DNA from 4 places in the Halomonas huangheensis genome. Region 4 is predicted to be linked to each of the others. Evidence: predicted binding sites of a transcription regulator. Region 4 holds the regulator's gene; each other region holds the start of a gene.
The links. The regulator FNR, encoded in region 4, switches genes on or off when oxygen is low (the NO sensors DNR and NnrR bind a similar motif). The targets are predictions, from matches to a motif close to TTGATNTANATCAA.
Positions count from the first base shown of each region.

Region 1: hemN (oxygen-independent coproporphyrinogen III oxidase) is a predicted target of FNR. The motif match lies at 1,709-1,722, and genes of this name have one in related genera.
Region 2: trhP (prephenate-dependent tRNA uridine(34) hydroxylase TrhP) is a predicted target of FNR. The motif match lies at 1,955-1,968, and genes of this name have one in related genera.
Region 3: AR456_RS08335 (nitrate/nitrite transporter) is a predicted target of FNR. The motif match lies at 1,683-1,696, and genes of this name have one in related genera.

Region 1 is NZ_CP013106.1:4,518,026-4,521,140, reverse strand. Features, by position in the region: gene AR456_RS19610 (putative bifunctional diguanylate cyclase/phosphodiesterase) at 1-165, shown strand, start outside; gene AR456_RS19605 (hypothetical protein) at 152-721, opposite strand; gene AR456_RS19600 (Rrf2 family transcriptional regulator) at 832-1,287, opposite strand; gene hemN (oxygen-independent coproporphyrinogen III oxidase) at 1,828-3,115, shown strand, end outside.
Region 2 is NZ_CP013106.1:2,479,666-2,482,780, reverse strand. Features, by position in the region: gene AR456_RS11010 (6-pyruvoyl trahydropterin synthase family protein) at 1-474, opposite strand, end outside; gene queE (7-carboxy-7-deazaguanine synthase) at 474-1,139, opposite strand; gene queC (7-cyano-7-deazaguanine synthase QueC) at 1,132-1,815, opposite strand; gene trhP (prephenate-dependent tRNA uridine(34) hydroxylase TrhP) at 2,031-3,115, shown strand, end outside.
Region 3 is NZ_CP013106.1:1,857,790-1,860,904, reverse strand. Features, by position in the region: gene AR456_RS08340 (amino acid aminotransferase) at 1-1,185, shown strand, start outside; gene AR456_RS08335 (nitrate/nitrite transporter) at 1,910-3,115, shown strand, end outside.
Region 4 is NZ_CP013106.1:919,782-922,896, reverse strand. Features, by position in the region: gene AR456_RS04170 (heavy metal translocating P-type ATPase) at 1-479, shown strand, start outside; gene ccoS (cbb3-type cytochrome oxidase assembly protein CcoS) at 476-700, shown strand; gene AR456_RS04160 (sulfite exporter TauE/SafE family protein) at 697-1,383, shown strand; gene fnr (fumarate/nitrate reduction transcriptional regulator Fnr) at 1,541-2,278, shown strand; gene ttcA (tRNA 2-thiocytidine(32) synthetase TtcA) at 2,484-3,115, opposite strand, start outside.

The DNA.
Region 1 (3,115 bases), 1.2 Mb from region 4:
CTTGCCCAGGGCTATCTGTTTTCGCATCCGTTGAACAGTGACGAATTCGAGCGCCTTTGGCTTGCCGAGGCGCAGCACTACTCTACAACGAACGCTGGGTCTGCAGCGAACGCTGGGTCGACAACGGACGGTGGGCAGGAAGACGTTGCCGCTAACCGAGGCTGAAGCAGAGTTGATTCATGCGTGACAGCGCATCTTCCGCTCCTGCAAGACTGAAGGTCATGAACCAGTAATCCTCGACATCTTCCGTCATGCGGATACGCAGGTGCAGTTCGTCGCCTTCGCGCATCTGCTGCAGAAGTGTTGGCATATCCAGGTCGTAGAAGCGCACATAAAGCCCATTATCGCCACGCTCGGTAAGGAGTTCCGCGCGACCGGTCAGGGTGTAGTGGTCGCCGACCAGCACATCGGCCGGGACATCATTGACTCGATCATCGAGTGATTGGTTTTCTCCGAGATCGGAACGCATTTCGAGCCATGGGCTCAGGCAGCGCCCTGGGGTGGTATTGATGCTGAGCATCGCATCGCTATAGCTGCTGCTCTCGATGGCACGCACGTGATTCTCACTGCCCAACTGGACGACCAGCGATTGCCACATCTGGTGCTGCTGTTGCTGTGTGGTATTGAAGTCCACGGCCTGAGCGCCGCCGACTCCGGTGATCAACAACAGCACGACCAGAATCGTTTTCCAGCGGTATCCCGGGGTAGCAGAACCAGGCATGATGACTCCTGTCGTTGGGGGTGAGGCGAGGCTAGCATGCTGCCTCGCGACTGTCGCCTCTCTGTTTCCGCCTTTCCTGCTATTGCCCCTCGCCAGCCAAGTATCGGGTGTTACAGACAGCTTTCCACCGAGTCGATCAACTTGAGTTCCCGAAGGCGTGAGCGGCATTCCGGCACCAATAGATCCTGGAGCGTATAACGGTCGAGCACTGCGATAAAGGCAGTCACGCCTTCGTTGGCAATGTGCTTGAAACGGCAGACAGAGGCGATGTAGCAGGCATCGTCATCGCCATCACACTCTGTCAGCGCAAAGCTGTGTTCAGTCGCCTGTACCAGCTGGCCGATATGTATCGTATCCGGTGCCATCTTCAGCGACAGCCCGCCGTTCTTGCCACGAATCGTGGTGATATAGCCGAGATGGCTGAGTTCCTGAACGACTTTCATCAGATGATTGCGCGAGACGCTGAAGCGTGTGGCGATTTCGGCAATGGTGGTACGTTCATTGCTGGGCTCGGCAAGGTACATCAGCACACGAAGTGAATAATCAGTAAAGCGAGTAAGGTGCATGGCTGGAATCTCGATACCGGCAGCGCGGCTTGTTGAATAAAAGATAAGAGTCAAAGAAGATTCTTGTTCTATTATCAGTGCGAAAGACAAAGCCTGATGTAGCTTGCTTTAGGGTTATGGTGGCATGGGTTAAGTGACATGATTTTGCAGTAGTTTTTCAGGACGTGATAAATCGGTATGGTGTTTTTTCTCCAGATATATGGTTCTTGTTTTTTATGTCATATTCATTCTTTTTCCCTGCGATAGGTAGCTGAACCTTGTTGTGTTCGAACAGTATCAATGCAGTTTGATTGCTGGGTATTGCTGTGTGCTTTACTGCCATGACATGCAATATTTCTTGAAGCACTCTGTGCATGGATAAAGCAAATGGTATGCTGAATACTTCTTGAGTAAAGATGCCCTGAAATAGCGGGTTTGTGAATTGATGTAGATCATATTCTGGTTGATTAGGCATCGACGAGTTAGAGCTGCATGCGACAATAGTGTCAGGCGCGACCCCAAATGGAGGTGCCTGTGCCGTCCTTGCCGAGGATCGATGCGATGTCTGCTGATATTCTGCCGTTCGAGCGCTGTCTGGTTGAAAAGTACGACCGCCCCGGACCGCGCTACACCTCTTATCCCACTGCGCCTCATTTCCATGAGGCATTCGACACATCCGCCTACCACGCGGCGGTGGCGGCCAGCGACCAGCCAGGCCCGTTGTCGGTGTATGTCCATGTGCCGTTCTGCGAGAGCCTGTGCTATTACTGCGCCTGCTCGAAGATCATCACCCACAACCGTCAGCGTGCGACGCAGTATCTGGGATATCTCAAGCGTGAGATTGCCCTGCAGGCTGAGCTTTTCGATCCTTCCCGAGTAATGACGCAGCTGCATCTCGGCGGCGGCACGCCTACCTTCCTGTCTCCCGATCAGCTTGCCGAGTTGCTGGAGTGCCTGAATCGGCATTTTCACTTCGCTGCGGAGCATGAGCGTGAGTTCTCCCTTGAGGTGGACCCGCGTACGGTGACGCCGGAGCAGGTCTTCGCGTTGCGGAACCTGGGGTTCAATCGCCTGAGCCTTGGCGTGCAGGACTTCGATCCGGCGGTGCAGCAGGCGGTCAATCGCGTGCAGAGCGAAGCCGAGGTGAGGGCGCTGATCGATGCTGCGCGGGAGGCTGGTTTCGCCTCGGTGTCGATGGATCTGATCTATGGCCTGCCGCTACAGACTCGCGACAGCTTTGCCAGAACCCTGGAACAGGTCATCGCCATTCGTCCTGACCGCATTGCCGCGTACAGCTATGCGCACCTGCCACATCTGTTCAAGGCGCAGCGTCTGATTCGTGACGCGGACATGCCACCGCCGTCACGCAAACTGGAGCTGCTCGAGCTGACCATCGAGCGATTGACGGCAGCGGGGTACGTCTACATCGGTATGGATCACTTCGCGCTGCCCGAGGATGAGCTCAGCCTCGCGCGACGCGATGGCTCGTTGCAGCGCAATTTCCAGGGCTATTCGACTCAGGGCGAGTGCGACATGATCGGTCTCGGCATCACTTCCATCGGCCGTGTCGGCAATGCCTACAGCCAGAACGTCAAGACGACGAGTGAGTACATGGCGTGTCTCGACGCCGGGCGGATCCCGGTCCTGCGCGGCTATTGTCTGACTGCCGAGGACCGTTTGCGTGCAGACGTCATCGCTGCGCTGATGTGCCATGAAGGGTTTCGCTTCGCTGACATCGAGCAGCGTCATGGTATCGACTTCGCCGAGCACTTCGCCGACGCGCTGGATCAGTTGAGCGAGATGGTCGATGACGGTCTGATCGAGATCAGCCAAGTGGGTATCCGAGTTC
Region 2 (3,115 bases), 1.6 Mb from region 4:
GGCATGGCGCTTGAGGCCATGGCTGTAGCGATAGCTGGCGCCATCAATGACTTCTTCACGTAAACGCAGAACGATACGCTCGACACGTTCCGGAAAACGGCGACCAAGGCTCTGGGTCAGGTGCTCGGCCAGGTTGTCCGTATCAATGCGCGTGCAGGGCAGGATGGTGAATGCCTGGCGAGGACCGCGCACTTCCATGGGATAAGGCGTTTTCATACGGATACGCATGCCTTCGGGGCAGTCGCTGATATCGACGCCTGGTGCCTTGCCCGGCACCAGCAGCGTGTGGTCGGCCCCCGCGTCGATGCGCGATTTGATCCAGGGTTTTACCTCGCCGAAGTCGAACAGCATGCCGTCCTCACCAAGCTCACCGAACAGTTCGGCATCAAGGTGCCAGCTCGCGCCGACCAGCCCCTTGTCCGGGCACCACAGCGATACATCAAGGTGAGTCAGTTGATTGACAAATAGTGACATCATGCGATCCCCGCGATCTTGTGAGTCTGCAGCGAAAATCGCCAGAGAGGATTGGACAGACAGTATTCCAGAGTTGCCTGCATCGGACTCTCCGTGGTTGGAATGTGGTGCTCAGGCACGTGACTGATATCCATGGGCTGCAACAGGAAGTGGTCAAACTCGAGTCCGGAAAAGCGTGCGGGTGCCAGGTCTCGCTGGGGATAGACCAGCTTGAGTTCATTGCCATATGTCTGGGCCAGAGGTGCATCGCCCTTGGGGCTGACGCAGATCCAATCGATGCCGGGTGGCGCTGGCAAGGTGCCATTGGTTTCGACCGCTACTTCAAAGCCCCGCTGGTGCATGGCATCGATCAAGGCTGCGTCCAATTGCAGCAGCGGCTCACCACCGGTAAACACCACATAGGGCACCGAGCCTGATGCTCCCACAGGAAACGGCCATAGTTCGACGATATGGTCAGCCAGGCTGGCGGCGTCGGAAAAGCGACCACCGCCCTGGCCATCGGTGCCGACGAAATCGGTATCGCAGAAGCGACACTGGGCACGCTCACGGTCCTGCTCGCGTCCGGACCATAGATTGCAGCCGCTGAAGCGACAGAACACGCTGGCACGCCCCGCCTGTATGCCTTCTCCCTGCAGGGTATAGAAGGCTTCCTTGACGCTATACATGGGAGGTATCCGCGTAGTTCAGTGGATCCTTGATCCCGTGGGCGGCAAAGGCGGCGAGGCGTTCGCGACAACTGCCACAGCGGCCACAGGCCAGTTCCTCGCCGACATAGCAGGTCCAGGTGTTGGCGTAATCGAGACCCATGGCCAGACCGTCGGCAAGGATCTGTTCCTTATTGGCGTTCAGGTAGGGTGCATGGATCTCGACCGGCGAGAAGTTGGCAATTGCTGCGACGTCGTTCATCGCCTCGACGAAGGCGGGCCGGCAGTCAGGGTAGAGTACATGGTCACCACCATGCGCACCGTAGGCCACGCGGCCAGCGCCGACATTGACCGCCTTGGCGATTGCCAGCGACAGCAGGATCATATTGCGGTTGGGGACTACCGTGGCAGTCAGGTTGTCCTCCGCGTAGTCGTCATCGGGCATCGGTCGTGAGTCATCAGTCAACGCAGAGTTGTCGATCAGGCCATGAATGGCGGTGATATCGACCACCTGGTGCGCGACCCTCAGCTCTTCGCAGACGCGGCGGGCGACATCGAGCTCCCTGGAGTGGCGTTGGCCATAATGGAAGGAGAGCGCGTGGACATTGCGGGTTTCGCGCAGTACGCGATGCAGGACAGTGTAGGAGTCCATGCCACCGGAGTAGACGACAACGGTGGCGTTACTGGAATCAGTCATGAGAGTACTCGAATTCGGAGAATTTGGGGGTCCAGAAGCTCCATGGTGAAAGCATCTGGCCTGCCGGGGTCCGGTCCGGCTGCGCAAGGGTACCTAATTGGGGTGCTGCTGACCAGTCGTGGAAATGTAGGGTGTGGCTGTGAGGCAGGTCAATATCATTACAGTTGTAACGTGGAAGAATACTCGGTTGCCTTGGTCACAACTGGTATTTTTCCATGCAAGCTCCCGAGCTACTGTCTCCCGCTGGTACTTTCAAGAACATGACTTATGCGTTTGCCTACGGCGCAGATGCGGTATATGCCGGTCAGCCACGTTATTCGCTGCGCGTACGCAACAACGATTTCCGCGTCGATAACCTGCATCGCGGGATTGCCTATGCGCACGAGCGAGGCAAGCACTTCTACATTGCCTCCAATATCGCTCCTCACAACAGCAAGCTGAAGACCTATCTGCGTGATATGGAACCGGTCATCGAGGCCGGACCGGATGCGCTTATCATGTCGGACCCCGGCTTGATCATGATGGTGCGCGAACGCTGGCCGGAGCAGGTTATCCACCTGTCGGTACAGGCCAACGTTGTCAACTACGCGGCCGCGCGCTTCTGGCAACAGCAGGGTATCAAGCGCATCATTCTGTCGCGGGAGCTGTCGCTGGAAGAGATAGCTGAGTTCCGCGAACAATGCCCGGATCTCGAGATCGAGACCTTTGTCCACGGTGCGCTGTGCATTGCCTATTCCGGGCGCTGTCTGTTGTCCGGCTACTTCAACCACCGCGACCCCAACCAGGGCACCTGCACCAATGCCTGTCGTTGGCAATACGACGTACATGCTGCAAAAAGCGATGCCTCGGGTGAGCTGATTGCCTCTGCCGGCGCTGATGTCTCCGGGGGCTGGACACCGGGGGACAGTATTCCCACGGTGGGAGGCCGCGAGGGCCAGCAGACGCTGGCAGCACTGATCGAGGATCGTACGCGTCCCGGTGAGTTGATGCCAGTGCATGAGGATGAGCACGGTACCTACATCATGAACTCGCGGGACCTACGTGCAGTGCAGCATGTTCCGCGGCTTGCGACGATGGGGGTCAGCTCATTCAAGATCGAGGGGCGCACCAAGTCGCACTACTATGTGGCGCGTACTGCGCAGGTCTACCGTCGTGCGATTGATGATGCGGTCGCGGGGCGGCCTTTCGACATGCAACTGATGGATGAGTTGGAAAACCTCGCCAACCGCGGTTATACCGAAGGTTTCTATCGTCGCCATATCCACGACGAGTACCAGAACTACGAGCGCGGTCATTCGGT
Region 3 (3,115 bases), 940 kb from region 4:
ATTGAGCGGGTCCCCGGGGATGCGATCCTCGGGCTCATCGAAGCCTTCAAGAAGGACACCAACCCCCAGAAGGTCGATCTAGGCGTCGGCGTCTACCGCGATGCAAAGGGCACCACTCCGGTGATGCGTGCGGTCAAGGAGGCCGAAGCCCTGCTGCTCAAGAATGAGACCACCAAGACCTACATTGGCTCTCATGGCGCGCCAAGCTACGGCGAAGTCGTGCTGCCGATGGTCCTTGGCGAGGGTTCTCCTGTTCTCGAGGCCGGTCGGGCAAGTGTCACGCAGTCTCCTGGTGGTACTGGCGCACTGCGCCTGGCCGCCGACTTCGTGGCCCACCAGCTGCCCGGCAAGGGTATCTGGGTCAGCGACCCGACCTGGCCGAACCATCACGGCATCTTCACTGCCGCCGGTATCGAGCTGCACAAGTATCCCTATGTCGACGCCGACAATCGCCTCGACTTCGATGGCATGCTGAGCGCCCTCAAACAGATTCCTCAGGGTGACGTGGTTGTACTGCACGCTTGCTGCCACAACCCGACCGGCTTCGACCTCAACCAGCAGCAATGGCAGGAAGTCCTCAAGGTGCTTCAGGAACGTGATCTGCTGCCGCTGGTCGACTTTGCCTATCAGGGCTTCGCCGAAGGCCTCGACGAAGACGCCTACGCCGTCCGCCTGCTGGCTGAAAACCTCGACAATGTGCTGGTCACCAGCTCCTGCTCGAAGAACTTCGGTATCTACAACGAGCGTACTGGTGCGCTGATCGTAGTGGCGAAGAACAACGAGGAGATGGAAAACGTTCGTTCTCAGATCGCCATCGTCGCCCGTGAGAACTACTCCAACCCGCCGGCTCATGGCGGCTCCATCGTCAGCGAGATCCTGCACTCGCCTGAGCTGGAGAAGGTCTGGCGCGAAGAGCTCACCGAAATGCGCGACCGCATCAACACCCTGCGTCGCGACTTCGTTGATGCCCTCAAGCCCTATGGCCTCGATGAGAAATACGCCCATGTTGCCGAGCAACGCGGCATGTTCTCCTACACTGGCCTGACGCCGGAACAGGTCGACCGCCTGCGTGATGAATTCGGCATCTATATGGTGCGTTCTGGACGTGCAAACGTTGCCGGCTTCTCCAGCGAAAATCTGGAATATATTGCCAAGGCTGTGGCCACCGTCAACGGCAAGGCCTGAACAAGCGAAGCAGCTGTAAGCTGTATGTAAGCTGTAAGCATTAAACCCCGAGACTCCACGTCTTCGGGGTTTTTTGTGCGTTTTCTTGTTACTCGAAGCTTATCGCTGATGACTTACCAGTTCGAGCGACTCGTCGCTCGTCTACCCCCACCTATAGCAACAATCTGTAGTGAAAACCACCAGTATTATCATCATAACAACTGCGACCTTTTCCCTGAAGATCCTCGAAAATAACCACCTTTTTCCATAAATCTTATCTCTAAAAAGTCAAGCATATCGATTGATGAAAACTTCGACTTTTCCCACCAGATAATCATCATTCATTGAGCTTTCATCTTTGAGGCCGGCGACGATTTACCTCGTCAGGGCTGAACAACGCTGTCGTATACAAGCATCGAAAATGCCTGATGCGTCCCTACACCAGCGGGATGCTCTGAGTTGATCAGATCACCCCCAGGAACGGGGAATGTGGGCTTCGAGCTACCAACATCCATTTATTGATTTACGTCATGGAATCCAACAACTCCCTTCAGTACATCTTAAACCCTACCCACAACCCCCCTATGATTCGACATCAAGCCTTGGCTACAGATACCTCCAGTGAGCTATCTGATATTCAAGACACGAACTAATTCCGAGGGTATTGATCACCATCAAGTTCCTCATAGCTGCACCCCGGAAAAATCAGGTTGGAGTCCTCACACTTTCCAATTAAGGAAGGCCCATGGCTATGTCAGCACCAGTTCCTCGAACTCAGCAACAAAGAGCACTAGGAATTTCTACACTGTCCTTTACCTTGTGCTTTGCCGTCTGGACGTTGTTTTCCATACTCGGCATCGAGATCAAGGATGATTTTGCCCTCTCGGATACCCAGCTCGGCCTGCTGATGGCCACTCCAGTTCTGACCGGCTCCATTTCCCGCCTTTTCCTCGGCGTCCTCACTGACCGCTTCGGCGGTCGCTGGGTGTTCAGTCTGCTGATGCTGTGCACCGCCGCCTGTGTCTACCTGCTGACTTTCGCCAACAGCTACCCGATGCTGCTGGTCGGCGCCCTGGGAGTCGGCCTCGCCGGTGGCTCGTTCATTGTCGGAGTCGCCTACACCTCGGCCTGGTTCGACAAGGAGCATCAGGGTACGGCATTAGGCATCTTCGGTGCCGGTAATGTCGGCGCAGCGGTCACCAACTTCGGAGCCCCCTTCCTGCTGATGGCAATGGGCTGGCAGGGCACTGCCCTGGCCTATGCCACCATCCTCGCGATTACCGGCGTTTTGTTCCTGATCCTTGCCAAGGACGATCCGCTAGCGGATCAACGCAACGCGACCAGCGTCTCCTTCGCCGAGCAGATGGCCCCGCTGGCCGACATTCGAGTGTGGCGATTCTCGCTTTACTACTTTTTCGTCTTCGGCGCCTTTGTAGCCCTTGCACTATGGCTGCCCCACTTTCTGATCGAGGTTTACGGGCTGAGTCTCGCCGAGGCCGGGTTTGTCGCTGCGCTCTACACCATCCCGGCGTCACTGTTCCGCATTCTCGGCGGCTGGATGTCCGACCGCTATGGCGCGCGCCGGGTGATGTACTGGACCTTCATCGTCTCGGCGCTGTGTTGCTTCCTGCTCAGCTACCCGCCCACCGACTACATCGTCCAGGGCGTGCATGGCCCAGTGTCCTTCTCCTTCACCATACCGCTGGCCGGCTTCATTGTGCTGACCATGGTACTGGGCTTCTTCATGTCACTGGGCAAGGCCGCAGTGTTCAAGCATATCCCGGTCTACTATCCGAAGAATGTCGGTATCGTTGGCGGCATGGTCGGCATGGTCGGCGGTCTTGGTGGCTTCTTCCTGCCCTTGACCTTCGGCATGCTCAACGATGTGATCGGCATCTGGCAAAGCTGCTTCATGCTGCTGTTCGTGATCGTTGCTGCCGCCTTGATCTGG
Region 4 (3,115 bases):
TGGCAAGTATGGCGAGACGGCTTGGTGTCTGCCAATGGCGAGGCGCGGCGCTACCTCAGGACAAACTCGATCATGTGCGCACATTGCAGCAGCAGAACCAACGTGTAGCCATGGTCGGTGATGGCATCAACGACATTGCCGTGCTGGCCGGTGCCGACCTGGCTATTGCCATGCCCGGCGCCAGTGATCTCGCACGTAGTCACGCCGATATTCTGCTGCTTGGAGAAAAGCTCGGCGGCATCACCGAAGCCATTGATGTTGCTCGCACAACGCAACGCATCATCCGTCAGAACCTGAGCTGGGCGACACTCTACAACGTCATTGCCCTGCCGTTGGCAATAGCGGGCCTGGTACCTCCCTGGCTGGCAGTGATCGGCATGTCAGCCAGTTCGTTACTGGTTATCGGAAATTCCCTACGGCTCGGAGCAAGGCAAGGGCGTAGAATGCAGTCGCGGAACACGCCAGGCACAAGCCGATGAATATTCTCTATCTGCTGATCCCGCTGTCATTGATGCTATTGAGCCTGGCGGTCTGGGCATTCTTCTGGGCCGTCAAGCACGATCAGTTTGAGGACCTCGAGGGACCCGCCTGGCGCATCTTGTTCGATGACGATGACACTTGCCGCCGACAGTCGGATGAACACAGCTCCTCCGACCTGCTGGAGCCACCGTCATCAAGCAAGCGGCGAGACCAGCCATGAACCCGACGGGACTCGACCTCCCTCCACTGGCTGCGGCCTTTGTCTTCGGACTCCTGGGCGGCGCTCACTGTGTCGGCATGTGTGGAGGCATCATGAGCGCCCTTACCTTTGCCGTCCCGCCCAGCATGCGACGCCCATCACGCATGGCAGCCCTGTTGCTGGGCTACAATGCCGGGCGCATCACCAGCTATGCGTTGGCCGGGGCCATCGTCGCAGGGCTTGGTGCGCTGGTCGGTCTGGCGCCAGGCGTGCGCACCGTCCTGCAGTGGATGTCGAGCCTGATGCTGTGCTTGATGGCACTGTATATCGCCGATATCTGGAAGGGCCTGCGACACATCGAGGCACTCGGGAAACGCTACTGGAGGTACCTGGAGCCAGTCGGACGCGCATTGCTGCCGGTAACACGGCCACACCAGGCCATACTGTTGGGCGCCCTCTGGGGATGGCTGCCCTGCGGGTTGGTCTACTCAATGCTGAGCTGGAGTCTGGCAACGGCCACTCCCAGTCAGGGCGCCATGCTGATGCTGGCGTTTGGCACCGGCACCCTGCCGGCGCTACTGGTCACCGGCGTCGCCGCAGACCAGATTCGGCGCCTGCTGAATTCACGGGCAACACGGTGGTTGGCAGCCTTACTGGTCATCGCGTTGGCGATCTGGCAGTTGATAGTGACTCAACAGAGTTGAGGTAGTGATCCAGTAATTTCACCGTCAAAAGAGGTAACCGACGATTATCCCCTGATTGGCAGGGTATAATATTGATTATAAGGTGCTGAAGTAATTAAAAGCTTATTTTCGGCGTATTCCACCGATCGCCGATTCACAGGAGCTACCAATGTGTGCCATGGCCCAGGAGCGACGCCCCCCTATGCCGCAGGAAACGCGATGTGAATCCTGCAGTCTCAGTTCTCTGTGTCTGCCACTCGCTCTTGATACTGCAGACATGGAGCGTTTTGACGCCATCATCCGGCGCCACCCACCGATCAAGAAAGGCACCCGCCTGATCGATCAGGGAGACCGCTTCACCAGTGTCTACGCGGTTCGCTCCGGAAGCCTCAAACAGATCATTACCGAAGGCAGCGGCGAAGCCCAACTGACCAACTTCTTCCTGCCCAGCGAATTGATCGGCCTCGACGGGATCGATGATGGTTTCTATTCAGGTAGCGTGGTTGCACTCGAAACCACCACGGTCTGTGAGATCCCCTTCGACCGGCTGGATGCCCTGTCACAGATCCTGCCAGACCTGCGTGCTCAGTTGTTCCGTACCATGAGCAAGGAACTGCGTCATGACCATCGCATGTTGCAGTTGCTGTCCCGCAAGACCGCGGATCAACGCCTGGCCTGCTTCTTCCTTGGCCTGTCGGACCGCTTCCGCCGCCGTGGCTACTCGCCGTTCAGCTTCCGCCTATCGATGTCGCGGTCCGACATCGGCAACCACCTGGGGTTGGCGGTGGAAACCGTCAGCCGTATCCTGGGACGCTTTCAACAGCAGGAACTGGTCTCGGTTTCCGGTCGCGAAGTCAACATTCTCGACATGGGTGCCTTGACCAACCTCGCCGACACCGAAACCACGGCCGACTGACTCGACCGCTCGGGGCTGTTAATCGCTCAGGGCTGTTTCAATCGCTCAGGGCTGTTTCAATCGCTCAGGGCTGTTTCAATCGCTCAGGGCTGTTTCAATCGCTCAAGGCTGTCATGAACAAGAACGCCATCGGGAACACTGCTGGATGCGCTGCCGATGGCGTTCGAATGTAATGCCGTGATGACCCCGCTGATGTTGACGAGGCTCAGCCTGCGTCAACTACATCGATGCGATTACGTTGCCTACGCGCCTGCTCGCCCTCGAGGCCTTCGAAGTCAAACAGGTTGCGATCCGCCAGTTGTGATGGCGCCACATTGGTCACCGCCTTGAACATGCTCTCGAGACGGCCAGGGTGCTTGGACTCCCATTCAGCCAGCATTTCCTTGACCACCTGACGCTGCAGGTTGGGCTGCGAACCACACAGATTACAGGGAATGATTGGAAAGCCCATTTGTTCGGCGTATGCGGCGATATCTGCCTCACGACAATAGGCCAAGGGCCGGATCACAATGTTCTTGCCATCATCGGAAAGCAGTTTGGGTGGCATGGACTTCAGGCTGCCACCAAAGAACATGTTGAGAAATAGCGTCTCGAGAATGTCTTCGCGGTGATGGCCCAGCGCGATCTTGGTTGCCCCGATCTCCTCGGCAAAACCGTACAGAGAGCCACGCCGCAGCCGTGAGCATAGCGCACAGGTCGTCTTGCCCTCGGGGGTCTTCTCCTTGACTACCGAATAGGTGTCCTTCTCGAGAATATGGTAATCGACACCAATACCCTCAAGGTACTCCGGCAGCACATGCTCGGGAAAACCGGGCTGTTTCTGGTCGAGATTGACCG